Linked DNA regions of Marinomonas mediterranea MMB-1. The protein of the gene in region 1 interacts with the protein of each later gene in a pairwise test. Links are inferred from orthologs where the notes say so. Each region holds a gene or a part of one and is shown on either strand. Other genes may lie near its edges. The genes, in order: rho and hfq.

Evidence for each region.
Region 2: the proteins of rho (region 1) and hfq interact in binary tests that used the Escherichia coli proteins (3 or more experiments, as listed by UniProt). The link is inferred for Marinomonas mediterranea MMB-1 from one-to-one orthologs.

What each region holds. Positions count from the first base shown.
Region 1 is NC_015276.1:3,791,433-3,804,795, reverse strand. Bases 1-2,963 are described here. They hold rho (transcription termination factor Rho), read left to right. Parts: upstream 1-830; coding sequence 831-2,096; downstream 2,097-2,963. Other genes in these bases: MARME_RS17395 (NAD(P)H-flavin reductase), read left to right, coding at 2,241-2,957; ppx (exopolyphosphatase), read right to left, coding at 1-176. Outside these bases: MARME_RS17390 (lysine exporter LysO family protein), read right to left, coding at 3,002-3,913; MARME_RS17385 (MATE family efflux transporter), read left to right, coding at 4,229-5,515; MARME_RS17380 (cobyric acid synthase), read right to left, coding at 5,541-7,034; adenosylcobinamide-phosphate synthase CbiB, read left to right, coding at 7,123-8,064; MARME_RS17370 (aminotransferase class I/II-fold pyridoxal phosphate-dependent enzyme), read left to right, coding at 8,049-9,167; cobU (bifunctional adenosylcobinamide kinase/adenosylcobinamide-phosphate guanylyltransferase), read left to right, coding at 9,164-9,712; gpt (xanthine phosphoribosyltransferase), read left to right, coding at 9,964-10,461; MARME_RS17355 (DUF2914 domain-containing protein), read left to right, coding at 10,868-11,278; MARME_RS17350 (DUF1904 family protein), read left to right, coding at 11,283-11,615; astB (N-succinylarginine dihydrolase), read right to left, coding at 11,745-13,094; astD (succinylglutamate-semialdehyde dehydrogenase), read right to left, coding at 13,106-13,363. UniProt on the Escherichia coli protein: Facilitates transcription termination by a mechanism that involves Rho binding to the nascent RNA, activation of Rho's RNA-dependent ATPase activity, and release of the mRNA from the DNA template.
Region 2 is NC_015276.1:2,811,373-2,817,001, reverse strand. What follows is about bases 1-2,705. They hold hfq (RNA chaperone Hfq), read left to right. Parts: upstream 1-1,082; coding sequence 1,083-1,328; downstream 1,329-2,705. Other genes in these bases: hflX (ribosome rescue GTPase HflX), read left to right, coding at 1,364-2,653; miaA (tRNA (adenosine(37)-N6)-dimethylallyltransferase MiaA), read left to right, coding at 60-992; mutL (DNA mismatch repair endonuclease MutL), read left to right, coding at 1-58. Also shown: FtsH protease activity modulator HflK, read left to right, coding at 2,758-3,990; protease modulator HflC, read left to right, coding at 3,990-4,868; MARME_RS12790 (DUF2065 domain-containing protein), read left to right, coding at 4,982-5,179; MARME_RS12785 (ATP phosphoribosyltransferase regulatory subunit), read left to right, coding at 5,194-5,629. UniProt on the Escherichia coli protein: RNA chaperone that binds small regulatory RNA (sRNAs) and mRNAs to facilitate mRNA translational regulation in response to envelope stress, environmental stress and changes in metabolite concentrations.

The DNA.
Region 1 (13,363 bases):
TCGTCACTCTGCAATCCTGCTGCAAGCTGAACTTTATCTCCAAATTGACCTGTAATACGAAGCTGTCCATGCGTAACCTGTGCAACGACCATGTGAAAACTGTTTGAACCGAGGTCGATGGCAGCAATTTTTTCAAATGGGAAGTCGTGGGATTGTTGCAGTAAAAGTGATTGCATCCAATTAAAGCCTTGTTTTGTCTATTTTGAAACTCTATGACGCACAACCTTCGCTTCTTTGTTTACCATTTGGCAAAAGCGGGTTGGGATCTAGAGTGCCGAATGAGTGACTTGGGACGAGGGCCCCAAAACTGACATAGGTGGATTTTACACACTAATGAACGAAATCAACATAGAAGGATGGGCATCAATTTTACTGTCGTTCGCGTTACTTACTGTGATAAAGCCTATAATTAAGAGCAGACAGACTACTTTCTGTTTGTTTTTTGAACATTGATTGTATGCTATTCCCTTGTTATTGATCAAAAAATAGCAAAAAAAGCATTTTTCATGTATTTTCCTATAGACCTTGCGAATAAGTCGAACTATAGTACCTAGTGTCTAAGGGACTTACTCTTACTCAAGATGACGTCTACTTTGACTCCAATCAGATTTTTTCGCGCTATATAACTTTGCACACCGTTGCGAGATTTCGCTCAGTGGCAGGTTTATTGATCACGGTTGTGAGCATCGTATTGAACGACGTTTTTCGCAGCCATAAATAATTAAAATGGCGATAATATTAACCACTTCCGACTTCGATTAGCATACAAACTAACTTTTCTAACGCTAGTCTCGTCAAGTGTCCGCAGATGAGCTAAATAAAACTCCTTTATGAACCTTACCGAACTAAAACAGAAATCAGTACCCGAACTTCTCGATATCGCTGCTGAGATGGGATTGGATAACCTAGCCCGCTCTCGTAAGCAGGATGTCATTTTCTCAATTTTAAAGCGTCATGCTAAAAGCGGTGAAGATATCTACGGCGATGGTATCCTAGAGATTCTTCAAGACGGATTTGGCTTCCTACGCTCTCCAGACAGCTCTTATCTAGCGGGCCCCGATGATATTTACGTTTCACCTAGCCAGATTCGTCGATTTAATCTGCGTACGGGTGACACCATTGCCGGTAAAATTCGCCCACCCAAAGATGGCGAACGTTATTTTGCATTGTTGAAAGTCAACGAAATCAACTTTGATAAGCCGGACAGTGTTCGTAATAAAATCTTATTTGAAAACTTAACGCCTTTATTTGCCGATGATCGCTTACTAATGGAAGCGGGTAACGGCTCTACAGAAGACGTTACGTCTCGTATTATCGACTTAGTTGCTCCAATGGGTAAAGGTCAGCGTGCTTTGGTGGTTTCACCACCGAAAGCAGGTAAAACCTTTATGTTGCAGAATATTGCCAATGCCATTACTCGCAACAACCCAGAATGTCACATGATTGTTCTTCTTATTGACGAACGTCCTGAAGAAGTAACAGAAATGTCTCGTACTGTACGTGGCGAAGTGGTTGCATCGACCTTTGATGAGCCGCCAGCGCGTCACGTTCAAGTCGCTGAAATGGTTATTGAGAAAGCAAAACGTCTAGTTGAGCACAAAAAAGACGTGGTTATTCTGCTTGATTCCATTACACGTCTTGCTCGCGCATACAACACTGTCATCCCGTCCTCTGGTAAAGTGCTTACTGGTGGTGTAGATGCAAATGCGCTTGAGCGTCCTAAGCGCTTCTTTGGTGCGGCACGTAATATCGAAGAAGGCGGTAGCTTAACCATCATTGCGACAGCACTTGTTGATACTGGCTCTAAAATGGACGAAGTTATCTTTGAGGAATTTAAAGGTACGGGTAACTCTGAGCTTCATTTGGACCGTAAGATTGCAGAAAAACGTACTTTCCCAGCGATTAACATTCGTCGTTCCGGTACTCGTCGTGAAGACTTGTTAACCACAGAAGACGAATTACAACGTATGTGGATACTGCGTAAACTTCTTAATCCAATGGAAGACATTGCTGCGACAGAATTCTTAATCGATCGTCTAAAAGTGACCAATACGAATGAAGAGTTCTTCCAGTCTATGAAAGGCAAGAATAAATAAGATAGCTCGCTCGCGAATATCTGACTAAAACCACTTTCAGAAAGTGGTTTTTTTTTGCTTGTCGAAAAGGTATAACCAATATCGTATAGTGTGATTCCTAAGGGCGATTAAGCCTTAACTTTTATAGAATGTGGAGTAAGTTGAGTGAGAGATGTACAAGCCAGTGTTCGTGCGGTAGAACAGATTAGTCACAACGTCTACAGTGCAACGCTTAATGTTGGTGATGCTGATTTTATTGCTGGGCAGTATCTAATGATTATTCTGCCAAGTGGCGAACATGTACCTTACTCAATTGGTAGTGGCCCGAGCAATCTTCCTGAGCTAACTTTGTATATTCTCGTTTCCGAAGAAACGTCGCTTGCAGCTAAAGTCATGGCGTACTTGAGTGAAAACGCTGTTGTGAATATTAAGATGGCGGGCGGCGATTGCCATATCGAAAATGGTGCTCTTGACCTAAACGCAGATAATTTGCTGATGATTGCAGGCGGTACCGGTTTTTCTCAAATTAAAAGCTTTTATGACGACCTAATTGCCCGTAACTATTCAGGCAAGGTTTCCCTGTACTGGGGGATTCGTACAGAGAAAGATGTCTTCATGAAAGAGTGGTTGGAAGAAACTCAGAAAAAAGCCCTTTTCGATTTTCATGTGGTTGTTAATGAGTGCAGTGATGAATGGGCTGGCCGTAAAGGTTGGTTATACGAAGCAATTTTGCAAGATCATCCTGATCTATCAAACAGTGCCGCGTATATCTGTGGCTCGGTTGCTATGGTTTATGGCACCCTTGATGAACTGGAAAAAGCGGGACTTGACGAAAAACGTTGTTATTCTGATGTCTTTGCTTACGCCCCGAGAAATAAGTAGCGAAACCTGCTGTGATATGGGGCTGCTGACTACAGCTCCATAAACTACAGCCCCATAAAAAGAGGGATTAGGAATGGGACGAAAAAGCTCATGATGAAGCCACTTGCAATACACACAGGCACGACTTCCACTCCGTGACACTTTCCAAGCAATGGTAGCGTAAAATCCATGGCCGTTGCTCCCGCGTAACCAACCGACATATGACTGTTTATTCTCGCAAGAAAAGGAACCAGCATCAGAGCAACGATTTCCCGACTGATATCAAGTAGGAATGCGGTTGTACCTAACACAGGGTCTCCAAGTCCAGTAATAAGGATTCCAGATAGGCTATACCAACCAAATCCAGAGACGGCTGCAAGGCTATGATTCCAATTTAAGCCAAGCAGAGCACCGCCAATTAAGCCACCTATTAGCGTTGTACTGATTGCAACTAATGCAATGACGCCCCCCTGTTTGTTTAAAAACAGTTTACGTAACCGATGATTCTCTTGCCTTAACTGGCAGCCCACCAGTAATAACAACGCATATAATAGCCACGTGACAAATTCGTCGACGTTGCTGAGCCAGTGTTTTAAAAAAAATCCTAATACGGTGCCTGCAATGACCCAAGCCAGTGTGATCGTTGCGTCGATCAACGCCTGTTTCATCGCGGTTTTGTTATCCACATTTAAGGTTGTGCTGTGGCTGGCGTGCATAAATTGACCGCTTATCCACAAAGCAATGAGCGGCAAGAGGGTGATAAAGAGGAATAATACGGCGGCTTGAGTGCCAGCAATGGCTACTTTTTCCATTAAATTGTCTAGCGCGCCAATGCTATAGCCAATAAACCCTAATATTAGGTAAGTCAGGTAACTTAAACTTTTAGAGACGATGTGCTGGTTTAGAAAAGGAATCTTAAACCAAAAGCCTACGAGGAGTGACGCCAATAAGGGGCCGAGAGTAGATAGTATTGTCATGTTGTGAATTCGTTCGCTACTAATATCAGGTCGTTTGGGTTGGCGGTCAAGGTAATTGCTGCTTTCTTAAGCGACGCACGATTCTGACAACCCTAATTCAGAAATGCAATTCTGTGCCTTTTTGGCGATGTTGCTTCCTTTATTTTTGGCATTTTAACGCTTTCGGCTTTTTTGCACTTAACGTAAGGTGTCTCGCATAAAGAAAGGGATGTTTGAACACGGCAAAACATAATAATCGACAGAGCAACGTAAGTGTTAAAAAGAATCTCTAAAAAATACCCAGATTTAGCTGAAATACTTCATCTTCTATTTCCCATGGTGCTGACCATGACAATAGAGCTTTCTATCAGTGCAGTAGATACCATTATGCTGGGGCATTATGACGCACTGCATCTTGCTGCGGTTGGCTTGGCGGCGAGCCTTTGGCTGCCATTAGGTTGCTTTCTAATGGGCATTACATTTGGTTTGACGCCTTTGATCACAAAGCATTTGCATGGTCGACAAATTAAATTGGTTAATGTTTATATGTCGCAGGCGGTGGGAGTTTGTTTCGTCTTTGGTATCATTGCTGCTTTGCTGACTGCTTTTGTCCTGCCTGAATTTGCGCAACTTTTAGCCAACGAGCCCGAAACTCAAAACGTCACAAAACAGTACTTAGTCATGATTGCACCAGCTATACCTATGCTGGCTCTTATGACTGCGTATAAGAATTTATACGAAGCCGCAGGTAAGCCAAATTTACCTTTGTTGATTGCAACACTCGGCCTAGTGATAAACGTCGTATTGAACTACGTATTAATCTATGGGCATTTTGGCTTTCCTGAAATGGGAGCTGAGGGCGCCGCGTTAGCCTCGTCGGTATCACTTTATCTTTCCGTGTTGATCTTTGTGTTCTTCGATCGGAAGATTAACCCTTCACCGTTATTTTCCAAACTAAAATGGCGCTATGTCAAAAACTTTACGCTTTTGCTAAAAGTCGGTGTACCTGCTGGATTTGCTTTCGCGTTTGAGCTTGGGCTTTTCTCATCTTTGACCTGGCTGATTGCCGCTTTTGGGGATGTTGCACTCGGCGCGGGACAAATCGTGATGTCCTACTCTACTACCTTATTTACGCCGTTAATGGCCATGAGCGCAGTCACTGCCATCGTGGTCGCTAAGGCCATTTCTATCGAAGGCATCATCGGCGTCAAGCGACGTGTGAAGTTGATACTGATCATGGGTGTTGGTTATTTTTGTGTTTGCTTTATGCTTACGCAGACCTTTTATAATGCGATTCCATACATCTACTCAAAGGATGTAGAGGTCGCGACGATGGCGGCGGGTATCTTGCTCATTTCGTCTTGTTATCAATTGCCTGATATCGTTCAAACGATCTTTACTGGCACATTACGAGGCCTACGAGATACCAGAACGCCGATGATCGCGTTTGGTATGTCGTTGTTTGGCCTAAGTATCCCGCTTGGCTATTGGTTATCCCATTATAGCCCTTGGGCAGAAACCTTAACGGTTCGAGGTTTCTATTTAGGGCTGCTTGCTGGGCTGTTCTTATTGGCTTTTCTTCTTATATGGCGGTTTCGAGTATTGTATCGTCGTTTGGCGTGATGCAATCGTCAGCAAACAGAATCCATCAAGCTTGCGTTACAAATGCGCGACAGGACTCAATCAGCGCATCGATGTCCATATGTTGTACGCAGCTATCGGCAAGCCGTTGTATTTCCTGTTCTCGAAAGGCTTGATAATCGAAGTGTTGCGTTTCCGTCGCGCCAGCCCATTTTAGAATCGTTTCTAATGACTCGGGGTGGTCGAGTAATCCATGTAAATAAGTGCCGATGATTTGTTTGTCTGGAGAAATATAGCCTTCACAAGACGACGCTAACTGGATCAAAGGCGTGATGTCTTGGTGGAAACTGGAAACACCGGAATGTATTTCATAGCCTTCTACGTGCGCAGCGGAATCGTTATTGTCAGCCAGCCCTACTATCTTTCCTTTTTGTAATTTCAGCTGTTTTTCTTCGGCCAGCACGGTTGTCATTGGAATGAAACCCAATCCATTAGCAGTGGTATAGGCGGTTTTATTTTCTAAACCGAGCGGATCTTCCAATGTTTCTCCTAACATTTGAAACCCTCCACAAATACCTAATACTTTGCCGCCGTAGCGTAAGTGATGATTAAGGTAACTTTCCCAACCTTGTTCTCTAAGGAAAGACAAATCTGTCTGAACGCTTTTACTTCCCGGCAGAATAACCAAATCACAAGCGGGAATAGCTTCGTTTGCACCGACAATCGTAACGTCTACATTGGGGTGCAAACGCAATGCGTCCCAGTCAGTGTGGTTACTGGTTCTTGGTAGAACCGGAACCACGACTTTTAGTCGAGTTTCGGTTTTTTCAAAGGTGTTGTGAGCAACGGCATCCTCAGATTCCAGATGAAAGCCTTGTAGATAAGGGAGTACGCCAATAACAGGCTTGCCTGTGCGCTCTTCCAGCCAATCTAAACCAGACTGGAGTAGAGACTTATCACCTCTAAATCGATTGATGACAAAGCCAATGATGCGCTTTTGCTCTGCTTGGCTTAATAATTCCAATGTACCGACTAGGTGAGCAAAAACACCGCCTTTATCGATATCGGCAATAATGATAACAGGGCAGTCTACGCTTTCTGCAAACCCCATATTGGCGATGTCTCGTGCACGAAGGTTTATTTCGGCTGGGCTACCAGCCCCTTCGATTAACATCATGTCTTGGTTTTCTGCCAGCGAATAATAGGACTCAAGAGCGGAGGCTTTGGCGATCGTTTTGTATTCATGATAGCCAACGGCATTCATATTGCCGATTGCTTTCCCTTGTATAATGACTTGTGCGCCTGTGTCTGTATTCGGCTTAAGCAATATTGGGTTCATGTGGACATTTGGCTCAAGACCCGCCGCCTGAGCTTGCACTGCTTGCGCGCGACCAATTTCATGACCTTCAGGCGTAACGGCGCTGTTCAAGGCCATGTTTTGAGGTTTGAATGGTGCTACTTTGTGTCCTTTTTGCTTCATGATTCGGCATAACGCCGTGACCAATGTACTTTTACCTGCATCGGACGTTGTACCTTGTACCATCAAACTTAATGTTGTCATGTATAGTGTTCACTTAAATTGCTTCAATCAGTGTTAGAATTCTAACCTTGTTTTCGTTTGTATTAGAGTGAATTTTTACCCCTTTCTTATGATTGATTTTCTTGTATCTTATTTTTCTGAGGCGGCGTTTGTCGTTGTTTCAGCTTTGGCCTTAGATCGAATGATCGGCGAACCTAAAAATTGGCATCCGCTCATTTGGTTTGGAAAGTGGGTGGATGCGTGTCGAGCACGATTTCAGTTACCACTCGACAACAGTGTGTTTCATCAGCGGTTTATGGGGGTAGTCGCATGGGGCTGTGCGGTGATCCCTTGGATTCTAATCTACGTGTTTATTATGGATAGTCTGCCGCATTGGTTACATATCCTACTTTCTATCGTGGTGTTGTATTTTTGCATTGGGTGGCAAAGTCTACGAGAGCACGCTGAGGCTATTTTAGTCCCTTTGGAGCAGGGCGACATTGCAAACGCGCGGGAAGCGGTAGGCCGAATCGTTAGCCGTGATACGAATGCCTTAGATGAATCCGGCATCGCCAAAGCGGGTATTGAATCGGTGCTTGAAAATGGTGCGGATGCGATTTTCGCCCCCATATTTTGGTATTTTCTACTGGGGCCTGTTGGTGCCTTGCTTTATCGATTAAGCAATACACTGGATGCGATGTGGGGCTATAAGAACCGAGCGTTTATACAATTTGGTTGGTGTGCCGCCCGATTCGATGATGTTATGAATTATCTGCCTGCTCGCCTTGTGGTGATAACCTACGCCATTTGTGGCGAGTGGGAACCTGCTACTCGTTGCGCACGGCAACAATCTTACACATGGAAAAGTCCAAATGCTGGCCCCGTTATGTCGGCGGGCGCGGGTGCGCTGGGCGTAGAGGTCGGTGGTGAAGCGCCTTACTTTGGCAAGCTAGAACAAAGGCCTGTATTAGGAGAGGGGCTTCCTCCGACGCCGCATCACTTGAGTGAATCCATTAAGCTAATCGATAAAGGTGTGTATCTTTGGGGAGTAGTAATATGCATTTTGATATAAAGCCTCCCAAACATGGCGGCGATTTAAAGAAATGGTCTCGAAAAACGAACGGCGCCGCGAAGACTTGGCTAGATTTGTCTTCGGCTTGCAACCGAGAACCGTGGCCGATCCCTGAGATCCCCATGCAAGAATGGCATGAACTGCCTGATCAAGATGCGCTATATCATGCGGCTCAAGAATATTTTCATTTGAAGCCCATTGCGATTGGGTCGGGAAGTCAGCAATTCATTGAGGCGCTGCCAACCTTTTTTTCGGCTAACGCCAGCATAGAAAGTAATGCACAGAAAGTAGTGAAAGTGCCGCTTATCGGGTATCAAGAGCATGCGTTTGCTTGGAAAAAATGGGGCTTTAGGGTCGAAAGCTACCGTACTGTCGAGGAATTAATTGATTCAACGTGGTTTGCGGCGGTAATCATAAACCCCAATAATCCAACGGGAGAATGCCTGTCTTCGGATGTGTTATCCCAGCTACTTTCTCAAGTACTTTCTCAAATAGAAAAGCGAGAGGAAGACAGTTCAAGTTCTGACGTGTCTGATGAGTGCCATTTGATTATCGATGAAGCGTTCATGGATGCAACTCCTGAGCAAAGTTTGCTGTTTACTCAAGCAGAGCAGATCGAGCGAAGCAATGTGTGGGTCATGAGATCTGTTGGGAAGTTTTTTGGCTTGCCTGGTGCGCGTATTGGTTTTCTCTTTGCCGCTGAAAAATACGCAAACAGTATTAACAACTTGATTGGGCCATGGCCGGTCTCGACCCCTGCACTCTATTTAGTTGAACAGGCTCTAAAAGACATAAAATGGCAAGAATCCGCTCGAGCGAGCCTAGTCAAAAGGCATGACTATTTTTGGCAAATTATTCGCCCAAAGCTAAATACCGTTTTTGATTCTCAGTCTATTACTGCTAATGCACTGTTTTATACTTGGCAATTAGAGTCACAACAAGACGCTGAGCGAGCGTTTGATTGGCTACAAAGTGTCGGGGTGCATGTGCGTCAAGGGGAGAGCTGGATACGGGTAGCATTGCCCGCGCTAAGCGAAATGGATCGACTGGATAAAAGCTTAATTCGATTAATACGTGGAGAGGGTGGGAAGGATCTTTCATGAAACATTTAGTCTTAGGCGGAGTTCGGAGTGGCAAGAGTGCCTATGCCGAACAATGGATCGAGCAACGAGAAGGAACGGTTTCCTATGTCGCGACCACTAAAATATGGACGGATGAATCTGGGAATGCAGTCGATGCGAATTTATTAGAGAGAATAGAGCTGCATCGACAAAGAAGACCAGATGCATGGCAGCTTGTTGAAGAGCCGATCGAACTAGCTGAAACCCTCTTAAACATTGCACGTCAACATCGAAATACCTCACATACTATTCTCGTTGAGTGTTGTTCGTTGTGGCTTACAAATCTGCTGTGTGAAGAGCCTAGAAAAGACATTGAAAAGTATAAGACAGCCTTGCTCAATGCCTTATCATCTGTTGAATGCGATATTGTGTTGGTTTCCTCTGAGGTTGGATTAGGGATAATGCCGATGAACAAATTGGCTCGAGAGTTTTCAGATGAACTAGGTTCACTTAATCAAAACATTGCGCAAAAATGTGACAAAGTCACTTTTGTTGCAGCGGGGCTTCCGCTGACAATGAAAGGGTAAGGAAGAGCGCAGCGGAAATGATAAGGAACGAATGCTGAAATTGGTTGAGATAATGAACTTTTTTGCCACTAATCATGCATTTTTTATCAAAGTCGACTAGAATGCGCTGCAATTAAAAAACTTGACTGCATGGTTAAATAAATCGAAATGATTTTACTTATCATGTCATTTATTTTTTATCGTTAACTGTTTTTAAATATCACCTGTTTATGTCACAGGGCGTAACGACGTTAAAATTGCTGGAGCCAAAAATGAACCCATATTCGAAAGACTTTCCTGTTTCTTGGCAAGAACTGCACCGTGATGCTCGTGCATTGTCTTGGAGGCTACTTGAACAAGGCCCTTGGAAAGGCATCATTGCCATTACTCGGGGTGGACTTGTACCGGCTGCGATTTTGTGTCGAGAAATGGACATTCGCTTAATTGATACGATTTGTATCGTAAGCTATGGTTCGGAAGACAAAGGCGAAGCAGCAATGAAACAAGGTGACCTTAATGTTCTAAAAGGCGTTGAAGGGGATGGTGAAGGTTTCATTCTAGTGGATGATCTTGTTGATACTGGCAGAACGGCTCAAAAAGTCCGTGATATGCTGCCAAAAGCGCACTTCGCGACCATTTATGCGAAACCTGCTGGAAAGCCACTTGTTGATACCTTTATCACAGAAGTGAGTCAGGACACATGGATACGCTTTCCTTGGGACATGGAATACACATTTTCGACTCCGTTAGCAGATCGTCAAGGGCGTTAATTTTTGTAAATTGCTTTGAATGTCGTAGAATACATTCGCTAGACTGATAAGTACGAGATAGAAATTGTATTTTTGTTTGGTATTGATGAGTTCGCAGGGCTGGGTTTAAATCCAGTCTCGTTTTTCTCTCGGGAAGCTGTAAATGCGCTGTGGTCTGCTAGATTGCAAAGCGAGTTTTGCAGAGATCTATCCTCAGATTCCCTAGAGTGTAAGTGATAGTTTGTTGTGTTGTCATGCCGTTGCGGTAGCGTTTATAGTCGAAGAGTTGCTGTGGTGCCTGATAGCAGAGTACAACGTTTTGGCGAGAAGCAACGTATGAACAAGAAATAGCGTAAGGCTTTCTTGTTCAATCGATACAAGGTACTCGATTAACGGTAATTCACTGGTATTCTACAAAGGAAGCGCTATGAGACATTCTTTCCAACGAGCATTTGTCTATCTGATACTTATATTTGCTGCTATCGGCTCAAAAGCTTGGGCGGAAGGCTACGTTGCTAGAGCTCAATTCTCGTCTGATGTCGTTGAAAGAGAGCCGATTGATGACATTGGTAATGTTATTAACGTTGAATACGGCGAAATTCAGCGGGTCTACTTTTTTACAGATCTTCGCGATATGAAGGGCAGTCAAGTCATACATCGCTGGTTATTGGATGGCGACGTACAAGTTGAGATTCCCTTTGATATTGGTGGTGACCGCTGGCGTGTGTGGTCAAGTAAAAAGCTGATGCCTGGGTTTGATGGTAAATGGACTGTCGAAGTGGTGAAAGACGGCAACGTTGTCAGCAGTTACTCTTTTGACTATGTAGACGAGTACTAACGTTATGTTCCGTATTCGTGTACGAGGTCTGCCATTTGAAGACCTTGAATTTTTGTCTGAGCGACTAATTCGAAAATTAGCCAGTCTTACCGATCTCCCCGCTTCACTTTTCACCTTAGAGTACGAAAAATCGATCTATCTAAGTGTCGCTGGCGCTTCTTCTGGTTTCCCGTACTTTGAAATCTCTTGGCTTAATAGCAGCCCGCAATTGAAGCCAAAGATCGCCACATCTATTGAAGAGCTTGTTAGAACGGCTGTCGAGCCTCAGCAAGAGATCGTTGTTGTCTTCCATGATATTGATGAGCAAAACTACTTCAAAAATGGAAAGCACGTTTGAACCTGTGGCTTTCCAGGTCGTTGCTTTAACCTACTACTTTACGTCAAAAACAGACTCTTTCTAGCCCCAAGAGAGCCTTTGCGTTCTAGATTTCTCCCAAATGATCTCCCAATTACAACTAAGACAAAGCTAGCGTTGGAAGTCGTAAATACTGCCTAATTTCAATATTTGGGTCAGTTCATCAAGCGCCTGTCTGCTTTCTTGAAGCAGTTGAGGGTCGGCTAAGTCACTTTCGACCAATTGATCTCGATAGTGTTGCTCAACCCACTGGTTAAGTGTGTTAAACAATTGGTCATTCATGAGTGTGTGTTGGTTTAACGCGGCTTTTTCTTCGTTTGTTAAGACGACTCTGAGTCGCAGACAAGCAGGACCTCCACCGTTACTCATGCTTTGTTTTAAGTCGAAGACGTTAATTTCTTTAATAGGAGAAGAGGCGTCTTTTAGACGGTTAAGGTAAGACCAAACATTTGGATTTTCCTGACATTCACGAGGCACAACGAGCATCATATGGCCATTTTCTAAGCTTAGTAATTGGCTATTGAATAGGTACGACTGAATGCAGTCTTGGACGCTGACTTCTGCACTGGGCACTTCAATAAAGTGAAAGGTATCTGTGTTGCCAGCGTCGTTCCAAGCCTTTTGGAGATCGTGTTGCATTGCATTCGTGTCTAAAAAAGCGTCTTGATGATAGAAGTGGACGTTTCCATTACCAACGGCGATAACGTCATTGTGGAAGACGCCTTTGTCTATGACGTTTGGATGCTGTTGCGCAAAGACAACGTGACGCTCATTGAGACCATGATTCCTTGCAATCGCTTGTGATGCTTCCAAGGTTTGGCGTGCTGGGAATTGCGTTGGCCTCGGGCTCTGGGTGTTGAAAGCAGACATGCCGTAAACAAAGAACTCGACCCCTTTTTCGCCGTAGCCTGAAGCAAAGCGTGTATGGTTTGCAGCGCCTTCATCGCCAAAGTGTTCAACGCTTGGTAGCGTGGGATGATGAGCAAAATGCGTTTTATCGTTAAACGTGGCTTTTAGAATACGTCCTGTGACTTCATGTTCTATTGATCGATGAAATTTGTTCACAAGATTGGCGGGGGTAAAATGCACTCTCCCGTCTTTTGTGTCTGCACTGGGAGAGACCGTCGCCGCATTGGCGGTCCACATGCAAGAGGCAGAACTGACGGCGGAGAGTAGTTTAGGGGCTTGTTTGAAGGCTTGTGTCAGAATCTCTTGATCAGAGCCAATAAAGCCAAGTTTTCGCAAGGTTGGAATATGAGGTCTTTCGTGAGGCGCAAGTACGCCTTGCACAAAGCCAAGGTCCGTCAACGCTTTCATTTTTTCCAAACCCTGTTTTGCTGCTGCTTTAGGGTTGGAGGGTTTGGATGTATTACCTGTCGAGGCGATATTTCCAAATGAAAGGCCACTGTAATTATGGGTCGGGCCGACTAAGCCATCAAAGTTTGCTTCGATCGTTGTCATGGTCCGTTCCTCTATTTAGGTAAGCTTAAGCCTGGGCTTAATGTTTCAGGGGCTTTTAATGTCTCGACTTCAATGCTCGCGACAGGGTAAGCACAGTAGTCAGCCGCATAGTAAGCACTCGCCCTGTGATTACCGCTGGCACCCGTCCCACCAAACGGTGCTGAGCTTGAGGCACCTGTTGTTTGTCGATTCCAATTGATGATGCCCGCTCGGCTGTGCTGTAGAAACCATTCGTATTCTTTTTTGTCGTCGGACAGAATACCAGCCGA
Region 2 (5,629 bases), 990 kb from region 1 along the record:
AACGTGGACTCAATTAAGTATGTCTGACTTAGATAAATTGTTCTTGAGGGGGAGATAGCGTGGATAAGCCGAGTGTTGTTTGTTTGATGGGGCCGACTGCTTCTGGAAAAACGGGCTTAGCAGTTGAACTTGCAAGTCAGCACAATTACGAGATTATTAGTGTCGATTCGGCATTGGTTTATCGAGGAATGGATATAGGGACCGCAAAACCGGACCAAGAGACGTTGCGTATTGCTCCGCATAGGCTTATCGATATTATTGATCCAATTGAATCTTATTCCGCGGCGGACTTCGTACAAGATGTAGTGAAAGAAGTGTCGGATATCGTAGCGGCAGGGAAAAAGCCGCTCTTGGTTGGTGGAACCATGATGTATTTTAATGCTTTGCAAAAGGGATTGGCGGAGATGCCGCAAAGCAATGAGGCTATAAGAGATGAAATTGAGCAAGAAGCTCGGGATTATGGGTGGGAGCACTTGCATAAAGAGCTGTCACGTATTGACCCTGAGTCCGCTAAAAGAATACACCCAAATGATCCCCAGAGACTTCAGCGTGCACTTGAGGTCTATCGTGTATCTGGGAAAACGATGACAGAATTGTGGGCGAAGCAAGAACCACAAAAGTTGCCATTTAATATGATTAATCTGGCGGTTATGCCAGATGAACGTAGTATTTTGCATAGACGTATTGAAGAGCGCTTTCATCAAATGATGGACCTCGGGTTTTTGAATGAGGTTGAGGATCTATATCAGCGTGGCGACTTGACGTTGGAGTTGCCGTCGATTCGATGTGTCGGTTATAGACAACTTTGGCAGTATTTGGAGGGTGAAGATTCTCTCGATGATGCTATTTTTAAGGGGATAGTGGCAACTCGACAGCTCGCTAAAAGGCAATTAACTTGGCTTAGAGGGTGGGAAGATTTGGCTATTTTTGACAGTTTATCTAAAGATCTTGTTGGACAGACCTTGAAATACTTAGAAAGCAGGATTATATAAGGGAAATTGAGAGAGAATTGGTGTACTATCTACTATATTGTTTTACCAAGAATTAAATTCTAATTATTTCGCAAGCTTAAGGAGATACCGATGTCAAAAGGGCAATCACTACAAGACCCTTATTTAAACGTTCTACGCAAAGAACGAGTGCCAGTTTCAATTTTTTTGGTAAATGGCATTAAATTGCAGGGACAGATTGAGTCATTTGATCAGTTCGTGATTTTGTTGAAAAATACTGTTAGTCAAATGGTATACAAACACGCTATCTCTACCGTTGTCCCTTCCCGTACAATCCGTATACCGTCTACTGATCAGGCGGAAGATGCGGCTGAATAGTTTGACTGCACGCAGTTGAACTGAGGAAAGAGAATTTGTTTTTTGAACGCCCTGATAGTGGTGAAATTGCCGTTTTAGTTCATATCGATTTTTATGATCAGGCAGAAAAATATGGGCCGGAAGAGTTTATAGAGCTTTCTATATCTGCTGGTGCTGACCCTGTTGCTGTTGTAGTAGGGTCGCGACAGCGTCCAGACCCCAAATACTTTATCGGCTCAGGTAAGCTTGAAGAGATAAAAGACATTGTGCTTCGAGAAGAAGCGCAAGTCGTTCTTTTTGATCATGCTTTATCTCCTTCCCAAGAAAGAAATCTAGAAGCTCACCTTAATTGTAGAGTGCTTGATCGTACTGGATTGATTCTCGATATCTTTGCTCAAAGAGCTCGAACTCATGAAGGTAAATTGCAGGTTGAGCTAGCCCAACTCCAACACATGTCGACTCGCCTTATTCGAGGCTGGACTCACCTTGAAAGACAGAAGGGTGGGATTGGTATGCGTGGACCAGGTGAAACTCAGCTTGAAACAGACCGACGTCTTTTGCGAGAACGTATAAAAACAATCCAGAAACGTTTAGATAAAGTTAACTCTCAAAGGGATCAGAGCAGACGTTCACGATCTAGATCTGCAATGCCAACGGTGTCTCTGGTTGGTTATACAAATGCTGGAAAGTCGACGTTGTTTAATAAAGCGACAGGTGCAGAAGTGTATGCTGCTGATCAGCTGTTTGCGACGCTAGATCCTACGTTGAGGCGATTAGAGGTAGAGCAAATTGGTTCTGTTGTGTTAGCAGATACCGTTGGTTTTATCCGTCAGCTTCCGCATAGGTTGGTTAAAGCGTTTCAAGCGACGCTAAAAGAATCATCTGAAGCCGATTTGCTACTTCACGTTATTGATTGTGCTGACATTGCTCGTGATGACAATATCAAAGAAGTGGATGCTGTGCTTGAGGAAATTGGCGCTAGTGAAGTGCCAACTTTGAAAGTTTTTAATAAAATTGATGCACTTGCGACGGGCGAGCCTCGTATAGATAGAGATGAAAACGGAAAACCTTATCGCGTTTGGGTTTCCGCAAAAGAAGGTTTAGGTATTGACCTTTTGCAGCAGTCTATTGCGGAGTTGGTAGGCGAAGATATTATTAACGATAAATTGATAATTTCTTCGGACCAAGGTCGATTTAGAGCTATGCTGTTCGAGCAGGGTGCTGTTCGGTCAGAGGAGTATGATGAGCATGGGCGATCTGTATTGGAGGTCTCCTTGCCGAAAAAAGATTTTATGCAGTTGCTTGCTAGAGCAGGGATCTCTGAAGAGCAAGTAATGGCGGCTTAAAAGTAGTCAGAAAAACTCAGTGGTATAGTGAGCGGAACGGACTGCTTTTTTTGATATAAAAATAACTTTACGAATTATCATTAGAACCATTATGGAGATGTATTATGGCCTGGAATGAACCGGGTAATAACGACAATGACCCATGGAATCCTGATAAGAATCGCAACTCCCAGCAGGGTGGGCGAGATCAGGAGCCCAATAACGACCCTTGGGGGCGTCCAAACGGTGGTAAAGAACAATCACCACCAGATTTGGATGAAGCGTTTCGCAAGCTTATGGATATGCTTGGGGTTAAAAAATCTAATCGCGGGGGCGGTTCGTCGGGCGGCGATGGCGGCTTTTCTGGTAAGGTGAGCGGTGGTTTACTGGCGATCCTTATTATTGGCTTGCTCGCTGTTTGGGCTGCGTCCGGCGTTTATCAGGTTGATCAGCAAGAACGTGGTGTGGTGCTTAGATTAGGTAAATACCATAGTACGGTGATGCCTGGTCTACACTGGAACCCTCCTATGATTGACAGCGTTTCTAAGGTAAACGTCACTAAGGTACGTTCTCATGATCACAAAGCGTTGATGCTTACGGTAGATGAGGCAATCGTTGAGGTCGGCGTATCGGTTCAATACTCTGTAGAGAACCCGAAAGATTTTCTTTTGAATGTTCGTACCCCCGAAGAGTCTCTATCTCAAGCTGTTGAGAGTTCATTACGTCACGTGGTGGGTAGCTCTGAGATGGATCAGATTTTAACGGAAGGTCGTGAGTTATTGGCAACGGAAGTTAAGGTTAGATTGCAAGACTATATAAATGCATATGGTACTGGCTTGCTGATCTCCAAAGTGAACGTTGAAAATACGCAGGCACCTGAGCAAGTTAAAGAAGCGTTTGATGATGTTATCAAAGCGAAAGAAGATGAGCAGCGTGTTCGAAATGAAGCTGAATCTTATGCAAATGGTATCATTCCTGAAGCGCGTGGTAAGTCTCAGCGTATTCGTGAAGAAGCTGAGGCGTACCGATCTGAAGTTGTTGCTAGAGCTGAAGGTCAGGCAGATCGTTTTGATCGTTTGTATCAAGAATATGTTAAAGCACCTGCAGTAACTAAGCGAAGATTGTATCTTGAAACGGTTGAGACGATCTATAAAGACGCAAATAAAGTTGTAATCGATGATGATGGCGGTAACAACATGATGTATTTGCCTTTGGATCAAATTCTTAAAAACCAAAACTCGGCAAACCCTATCTCAGGTAGTTTAAATTCTGATGACATTAGCAGCTTAACAGATCAAGTGTTAAACGAGTTGCGTATGCGTCAGGGTTCGTCGGTTCGTAGGGAGGGGAGAAACTAATGAAAGGTTCATCTTTCGTAGTATTATTAGTCGCATTGTTAGCAGTGTTGATTGGTTCGCAGACTCTCTATGTGGTTAAAGAAACAGAGCGCGCGGTTGTTCTGAAATTCGGTGAGATTGTCGAGGCGGATGTTCAGCCTGGTCTTCACTTTAAAATTCCGGTGATGAACGATATTAAAAAGTTTGATGCCAGAATCTTAACGATGGATTCGCGACCTCAGCGTTACCTAACATTGGAGAAGAAAGCTGTAATTGTTGATTCCTATGTTAAGTGGAAGATTGCGAATGTTTCTAAGTTCTATCAGGCGACGTCTGGTGATGAATTTGTTGCAAACCGAGTCTTGTCATCTCGTGTAGACACAGGTCTTAGAAATCAGTTTGGTGAGCGTACTATGCACGAAGTTGTGTCTGGCGAGCGTGACGAGTTGATGACAGAGTTGCGAGACAACCTAGATGAAGTCGCTAAAAATGAACTTGGTATCACGATTGTCGATATCCGTGTTAAGAAAATAGACTTGCCGCCTAATGTAAGTGAGTCTGTTTATCAGCGTATGCGCACGGAGCGTGAGCGTGAAGCACGTGAGCATAGATCGAAAGGTCTAGAGCTTGCAGAGGGTATTCGAGCGGATGCAGATCGCCAGAAGGTCGTTTTGGAAGCAGAAGCTCAACGTGATGCTGAAATGATTCGAGGTGATGGTGATGCGCAAGCTGCTGCTGTATACGCTAAGGCGTATACGCAAGATCCAGAGTTCTTCGAATTCTATCGTAGCCTTCAGGCTTACCGAGAAAGTTTTAGTAAAAAGGGCGACCTATTTTTGCTAAAACCGGACAGTGAGTTCTTTAAGTATCTGAATGGCGTTGATGGTGTTACGAAATAGCATGTTAATGTAATTTGAATCGCGTTTCTCCTGTTCGTTGTTGGGAGAAACGTGATATTATTATGCAAACCGGGTATAGCCCGGTTTTTTAATGGTCATAATAAAGAGAGTCTATGCAGGAATTGTTGCAGTCGCTACTCGTCGGAATCAGTTTATTGTTGATTGCGGAGGGTATTTTGCCGTTTATAGCGCCAAATATATGGCGTGAAATCATGGTGAGAGCGGTCGCGAGTTCTGATATGAATTTGCGCATCATAGGTGCTGTTAGTATGTTCCTTGGGTTGATGCTCCTTTTATTGACTCGAAGCTAAGAGGATACAATTTAATGGCACTAGCGGATCGTTGGTTACTTCCGGATGGAGTAGATGAAGCTCTTCCTGAGAAGGCGGCGCAAATTGAACACCTTAGAAGAAGTCTGCTTAACCTCCATGAGAGTTGGGGTTATAAATTAGTCATTCCCCCCCTTATTGAATATTTGGACTCGCTATTAACTGGCGCTGGTTCTGATCTTGAAATTGAAACCTTTAAAGTAATCGATCAGTTGTCGGGTCGCCTTATGGGGATACGTGCGGACTTTACTTCTCAAGTGGCTCGTATTGATGCACATTGCTTGAAAGAAGAAGATATACAGCGCCTAAGCTACAGTGGTAGCGTGCTTCGTACCGTTCCAGCAGGTCTTGATGGTACTCGAAGCCCTATTCAGCTTGGTGCAGAGTTGTATGGGCATGGCGGTCTAGAAAGTGATCTAGAAATTTTATCGC